DNA from 2 places in the Enterobacter sp. PL_is514 genome. Region 1 is predicted to be linked to the other one. Evidence: predicted binding sites of a transcription regulator. Region 1 holds the regulator's gene; the other holds the start of a gene.
What was found. The regulator PhoB, encoded in region 1, activates phosphate uptake and scavenging genes when phosphate is short. The targets are predictions, from matches to a motif close to CTGTCATAAAACTGNCNNAT.
Positions count from the first base shown of each region.

Region 2: a site for PhoB is predicted at 1,253-1,272, ahead of kdgR (DNA-binding transcriptional regulator KdgR). Genes of this name have one in related genera too.

Region 1 is NZ_JBVPGN010000032.1:127,256-130,853, reverse strand. Features, by position in the region: gene phoR (phosphate regulon sensor histidine kinase PhoR) at 93-1,388, opposite strand; gene phoB (phosphate response regulator transcription factor PhoB) at 1,410-2,099, opposite strand; gene sbcD (exonuclease subunit SbcD) at 2,287-3,492, shown strand; gene sbcC (exonuclease subunit SbcC) at 3,489-3,598, shown strand, end outside.
Region 2 is NZ_JBVPGN010000028.1:384,657-388,254, reverse strand. Features, by position in the region: gene AC0TNG_RS08095 (YobH family protein) at 64-303, shown strand; gene kdgR (DNA-binding transcriptional regulator KdgR) at 370-1,161, opposite strand; gene AC0TNG_RS08085 (MFS transporter) at 1,341-2,714, shown strand; gene htpX (protease HtpX) at 2,764-3,598, opposite strand, start outside.

The DNA.
Region 1 (3,598 bases):
GCCGTATAAAATTCATCCGCGTTTCGCTTGACTGCAAAGCAAACGGGCCAGCGATGGCTGACCCGTGGAAAGGTAAAATGACACGCCTGCCGTCAGGCGATCTTTTTGGCAATTAATCGTTCCGGAATAACGAAACTGAAACGGGTTCCTTTACCCAGCGTACTCTGAATATCGAGACGGCTTTCGTGGTGATTCACCGCGTGTTTCACAATTGCCAGCCCCAGGCCGCTTCCGCCCGTCTGCCGGGATCGCGCTTTATCCACACGGTAAAAGCGCTCGGTCAGACGCGGAATATGCTCCGGCGCGATCCCCGGCCCATTGTCTTCCACGCTAAACTCCGCCCCCGTTGGGGCATGGTGCCAGCGCACCACGATATTTGTCCCCTCAGGCGTATGATTCACCGCGTTATACACCAGGTTGGAAATAGCGCTACGCAGTTCATCTTCGCTGCCCAGCACCTTCAGCGTATTGTCGACCTCAAAGGTCAGGTGATGCTTTTTGTGGCTTAACGTCTGCGCTTCACGCTCCACGACCCGCAGCATCATCGGGACATCAATGGTGTCATTTAGTGCCAGCGTTGGCGCCGCTTCAATCTTCGAGAGCGTCAGCAGCTGCTTCACCAGCCCTTCCATCCGGTGCGTTTGCTCGCGCATGGTGTGCAGCGCTTTTTCACGCGGCGCGCCTTCCAGCGTTTGCTCCTGCATCATCTCCAGGTAGCCCTGCAGCACGGTCAACGGGGTTCGCAGTTCGTGACTGACGTTGGCGAAGAAGTTGCGACGCGCCCCTTCCAGCTGGTGCATTTGGGTAACATCGCGCGCCACCATCAGCCACTGCTTATCGCTGTAGGGCATCACGCGGATCTCCAGATGGCGACCATTATTGAGCTTCAGATTGTGCGGACGGGTAAAATCACGCTTTTTCAGGTACAGCGTAAACTCGGGATAGCGCAGAAGGTTGAGGATATTTTGACCGTTGTCATCCGGCCAGCGCAGGCCCAGCAGCTGTTGCGCCAGGCCGTTACACCAGAAGATCGTCCCTTCTTCGGTCGTCAGAATCACGGCATCCGGCAGCGACTCTGCACCGCTGCGGAAACGCTTAATCAGGCTTCCCAGCTCGCGGCGACGCTTTTTATTACGCATCTGCATCTGATGCAGACCGTACAGCAGCGGCTCCCAGCTGCCGCTTCCCGGCGGCGGCGTCATACTTCGGTCAACCCACAGCCACCAGGAGAGGCGCAGCAGGTTCCAGAAATGCCAGATCAGCAGCCCGGTGACCGACGCCAGCAGAAACCACGGCAGGTGTCCAAGAAAGGCCCCAAGAAGGAAGGCCGGAATACAGCATAAGATCAGTTCAAAGACGAGCCTTTTCCATGACAGACGTTCCAGCACGCGTCACACTCCTGTCATTGTTCAGAAACGGGTAGAAAAACGATAACCCGTGCCGCGGACCGTCTGCACCATGCGATCGTGGCCGCTCAGTTCCAGTGCTTTTCGCAGGCGGCGAATATGTACGTCAACCGTCCGGTCTTCGACATACACGTTAGTTCCCCAGACGTTATTCAGCAACTGCTCGCGGCTGTACACGCGTTCCGGGTGGGTCATAAAGAAGTGCAGGAGTTTAAATTCGGTAGGCCCCATGTCGAGGGGATTTTCACCGGTCATCACGCGGTGTGAGGTGGGATCAAGGCTCAGCCCCTGCATCTCAATCACCTCTTCCACCGCCATCGGCGAAATACGGCGCATCACGGCTTTAATGCGGGCGACCAGCTCTTTTGGGGAGAACGGTTTGGTAATGTAATCGTCCGCGCCGGTCTCAAGACCGCGCACGCGATCCTCTTCTTCTCCGCGCGCCGTGAGCATCACAACCGGGATGTCGCGGGTCAGCGCTTCACGCTTCAGGTGTTTGATAAACTGCAGTCCGGAGCCGCCAGGCAACATCCAGTCCAGCAGAATCAGATCGGGCCAGGGTTCATTCAGCTGGTTCACTGCGCTGTCATAATCTTCCGCTTCAACCGGCTGGAAACCGTTTTGCTCGAGCACGAAGCACACCATTTCACGAATTGGAGCTTCATCTTCTACGACCAGAATACGTCTCGCCATACTTTGCCCTGTCTTATCTTATTTAAGTTACAAGTTTGTAATTCGGCGCCATTATGCGTCAGATTTATGACAGATTTATGAAAAACAGTACCACGATAACGGGCAAACCGTTGTTTTATTACAGCGGTTATTTTCCCTTCTCTGAACGTTTATAATCCTGCTTTCTCTTTTTTGCCACGGATCAGCTATGCGCATACTTCACACCTCGGACTGGCATCTGGGTCAAAATTTTTACAGCAAAAGCCGTGCGGCTGAACATGAAGCGTTCCTGAACTGGCTGCTGGAAACGGCCCGGACGCACGAGGTGGACGCGATTATTGTGGCGGGTGACATCTTTGATACCGGCTCGCCCCCCAGCTATGCGCGTGAGCTGTATAACCGCTTCGTGGTGAATCTGCAGCAAACTGGCTGTCACCTGGTGATTGTCGCCGGCAACCATGATTCCGTCGCCACGCTCAATGAATCCCGCGATATCCTGGCATTTCTCAATACCACCGTGGTCGCCAGCGCCGGGCACGCCCCACAGATCCTGAATAAACGCGACGGGTCGCCGGGGGCTGTGCTGTGTCCGATACCGTTTTTACGTCCGCGGGACATCGTGCAAAGCCAGGCGGGGCTGTCGGGTACAGAAAAGCAGCAACATCTCTTACAGGCCATCACAGACTATTACCACCAGCAGCACGCCGAAGCCTGTGCCCTGCGGGGTGACCAGCCTATTCCGGTGATTGCGACCGGGCATCTCACCACCGTCGGGGCCAGTAAAAGTGACGCCGTGCGTGACATCTATATCGGCACGCTGGATGCTTTTCCGGCGCAAAACTTCCCGCCAGCCGACTACATTGCGCTCGGGCATATCCACCGCGCGCAGGTTATTGGCGGCAGCGAGCACATCCGCTACTGCGGCTCCCCTATTTCGCTCAGCTTTGACGAAACTGGCAAAGCCAAATCCGTGCATCTGGTGAGCTTCAGCGAGGGAAAACTCCGCGCCGTCGAGACGCTGGAAGTACCGGTCACCCAGCCGCTGGCGGTGCTGAAAGGCGATCTCGATGCCATCACCGCCCAGCTGGAGCAGTGGCGCGGTGTCGAACAAGATCCCCCCGTCTGGCTGGATATCGAAATCACCACCGATGACTACCTGCACGATATGCAGCGCAAAATTCAGGCGCTGACGGAGGATTTGCCCGTCGAAGTCTTACTGGTCCGCCGCAGCCGCGAGCAGCGCGAGAAAATTCTGTTAAGCGCTCAACGTGAAACGCTCAGTGAACTGCGGGTTGAAGAGGTGTTTGAACGCAGGCTCTCGCAGGAAGAGATTGACGACGCGAAGCGCGCAAGACTCAGCGAACTGTTCAGCCATACCCTGCATGCGCTCAATGATGAGGAAGAAAACGCATGAAAATTTTGAGCCTGCGCCTGAAAAATCTCAACTCACTCAAGGGCGAGTGGAAAATTGACTTTACCGCGGAGCCGTTTGCCAGCAACGGGCTGTTTGCCATCACCGG
Region 2 (3,598 bases), on a different contig from region 1:
ACTTGTTTCGTTTCGTAAACCGTTTACGCTAGCATTATGATAACAACGATAAAAGAGGTAATGATGCGCTTAATCATTCGAACAATTATTGCACTGGCCCTTGTCTGGATTGGCCTTCTTCTAACGGGTTATGGCGTGCTTGTGGGAAGCACCGAAAACGCTGCCGGGTTAGGCATTCAGTGTAAATACTTAACAGCACAAGGAATGAGCACTGCACAATATCTGCATACTGACAGCGGGATTGTTGGCTTAACCCACTGTCCAGTCCTGCGTAAGACTTCCGTCGTGATTGATAATGGCTAGTCAGCCGGGTAAATGACCGACAAAAAACGCCGCAACAGATGCGGCGTTTTTTTATGTGAACAGAGATTAGAACGGGTAGTCGTGATACCCCATCTGTTCAGAAATCTTACGTGCGGCAGTGTGGAGAATAGCCACATACTCATGCAGACGCTCTTCGGAGAAACGTAAGGTTGGGAAGGAGATACTTAAGCCCGCGATCACCACGCCAAAACGGTCAAATACCGGAACGCCGATGCAGCGCAGTCCCTCTTCCTGCTCCTCGTTATCTTCGCCATACCCCTGCTCGCGTACGCGATCGAGCACCGTTAGCAGCGCGTCCGTGCTGGTAATGGTTCGTGAGGTACTTTGCTTGTATTCCACGCCTTCGAGGATCTGCTTCACTTCCTCACGATCGCGCCACGCCAGCAGAACTTTACCAATGGCGGTACTGTAGAGCGGGTTGCGACGACCAATGCGCGAATACATGCGCAGATTGTACATGGAGTCGATTTTATGGATGTAAACAATGCTGTCTTCATCCAGCGCGCCGAGATGGATGGTCTCTTTAGTGAGGCGAGAGATTTCACGCATCTGAATATCGGCGCTGCGGATCAGGTCAACATTTTGTAGCGCGCGGGCACCCAGCTCAAACAGCTTCAGCGTCAGGGAGTATTTTTCAGATTCGCCTTCCTGGGCAACGTAACCCAGCGATTTCATGGTCTGCAAAAAGCGATATACGGTGCTTTTTGACATCATCACGCGCTGTGACAACTCTGTAATACCTATTTCACGCTCCTCTCCCAGAGCCTGTAAGATGCCAAACACCTTCAGCACGGAAGAAACAGAATCTGGCTGTTTATCCAAATCCGCAATAGCCATTTACCACCTCATAGCGAGTGTTTTATAAAAATCAGAACCGGTTTTTATTATAAGTTCCCGTCATGTCACCTGCAATCAATCCCCGTTTACTTCGTTACAAATCTGCGACATATCGCGGCTGTAACAATGCTAAAATAGTTACCCTGAGAATAATTTCACGCTGAGCTTTTTTAACCCTAATGGAAAAGACCCTTTCCGATGGCCTGCCTTTACCCCAGCGGTATGGCGCGATAGCGACCATCATTATCGGTATATCAATGGCGGTCCTTGACGGCGCAATCGCAAACGTTGCCCTGCCAACCATCGCCAGCGACCTGCACGCCTCTCCCGCCAGTTCGATATGGATTGTTAACGCCTATCAGATTGCGATCGTGGTTTCCCTGCTCTCGTTCTCTTTCCTGGGCGATATGTTCGGTTACCGTCGGGTGTATCAGTGCGGTCTGGTGGTTTTCACCTTTACGTCTTTGTTCTGTGCTCTTTCAGATTCACTGCATACCCTGACGCTTGCCCGCATTGCGCAGGGTTTTGGCGGCGCGGCGCTCATGAGCGTAAACACGGCGCTGATCCGCTTAATTTATCCGCAGCGTCATCTGGGGCGAGGAATGGGGATAAACTCGTTTATTGTCGCCGTCTCTTCTGCCGCCGGGCCAACGATTGCGGCGGCGATCCTTTCCGTTGCGTCATGGCAGTGGCTGTTCGCCATCAACGTGCCGCTGGGTATTGTCGCCATCTTCTTTGCCCTGCGCTTTCTTCCCGCTAACGGTCCCAAAAGCACCATGCCGCGCTTCGACGTGGCGAGTGCGGTGATGAATGCCCTGACCTTTGGCCTGTTGATTACGGCGCTGAGCGGCTTTGCGCAGGGACAGTCTCTGATGCTTACCGGCGCGGAGCTTATCGCCCTGCTGGCGATCGGCTTCTTCTTTGTTCGCCGCCAGCTCACTCTCCCTGTGCCTCTACTGCCTGTTGATCTGCTGCGTATTCCCCTCTTTTCCCTCTCCATTTGCACGTCTGTCTGCTCGTTCTGCGCCCAGATGCTGGCACTGGTCTCCCTACCCTTCTTTCTGCAAAGCGTGGTTGGACGTTCAGAGGTGGAGACCGGCCTGCTGCTCACCCCCTGGCCGCTGGCGACCATGGTGATGGCACCGCTGGCAGGTTATTTAATTGAACGCGTCCATGCCGGTTTATTGGGTGCTTTGGGACTGGCGGTGATGGCGACAGGCCTTTTCGCGCTGGCATTGCTACCGTCATCGCCAACCGATCTGGACATCATCTGGCGCATGATCCTGTGCGGCGCGGGGTTTGGTCTGTTCCAGTCCCCTAACAACCACACCATTATCACCTCCGCGCCGCGTCATCGCAGCGGAGGAGCCAGCGGTATGCTGGGGACCGCGCGTCTGCTGGGCCAAAGCAGCGGTGCGGCACTGGTCGCCCTGATGTTTAACCTTGCCGGACAAAACGGTAACCACATTGCGCTTCTCACCGCAGGTGCCCTTGCTTCACTCGCGGCGGTCGTCAGCGGCCTGCGGGTGACACAGCCCAGGGTTCAGGCATAAAAAAAGCCGGGCAGAGTGTACTCCTGCCCGGCTTATTAGGGTTCCTGCGTTACTTCAGGTATTCACCACTGCGCAGCGCTTCAATACGTTTATCCAGTGGCGGGTGAGACATAAACAGCTCGCTCAGCGATTTGGATTTACCGTTAATGCAGAAGGCCATCATGCTGTTCGCTTCCTGCGGCTCGTAGCTGGTTTTCAGACGCTGCAGCGCGGCAATCATCTTCTCACGACCAACCAGCTTCGCAGAGCCGGCATCCGCGTGGAATTCACGGTGACGAGAGAACCACATGGTGATGATGCTGGCGAGAATACCGAATACCAGTTCCAGAACCATCGACACGGCGAAGTAGATCAGCGGGTTGCCGTTGCTCTCTTCGCCTTCGTCGCGGTTCCCGCCCATGAAGCCTGCCGCAATCTGCGCCAGGATGCGGGAGATGAAGATCACGAAGGTGTTCACCACGCCCTGAATCAGGGTCATGGTCACCATGTCACCGTTTGCGATATGGCTGATTTCGTGGGCGATAACCGCTTCAGCTTCGTCACGGCTCATGTTCTGCAGCAGACCGGTGCTGACGGCAACCAGTGACGCATCGCGACGGGCGCCCGTGGCAAACGCGTTGATGTCCGGGGCATGGTAAATCGCCACCTGCGGCATGGCGATGCCGGCCTGACGGGATTGCTGAGCCACCGTATTCATCAGCCACTGTTCCATATCGTTACGCGGCTGTTCAATAACCTCACCACCCACCGATTTCAGTGCCATCCACTTCGACATCAGCAGGGAGATGAACGAGCCACCAAAACCAAACAGCAGCGCCATAATCAACAGACCCTGAACGCTGCTCGACTGAATTCCTGTCAGGCTTAGCACGAGCCCGAAAACC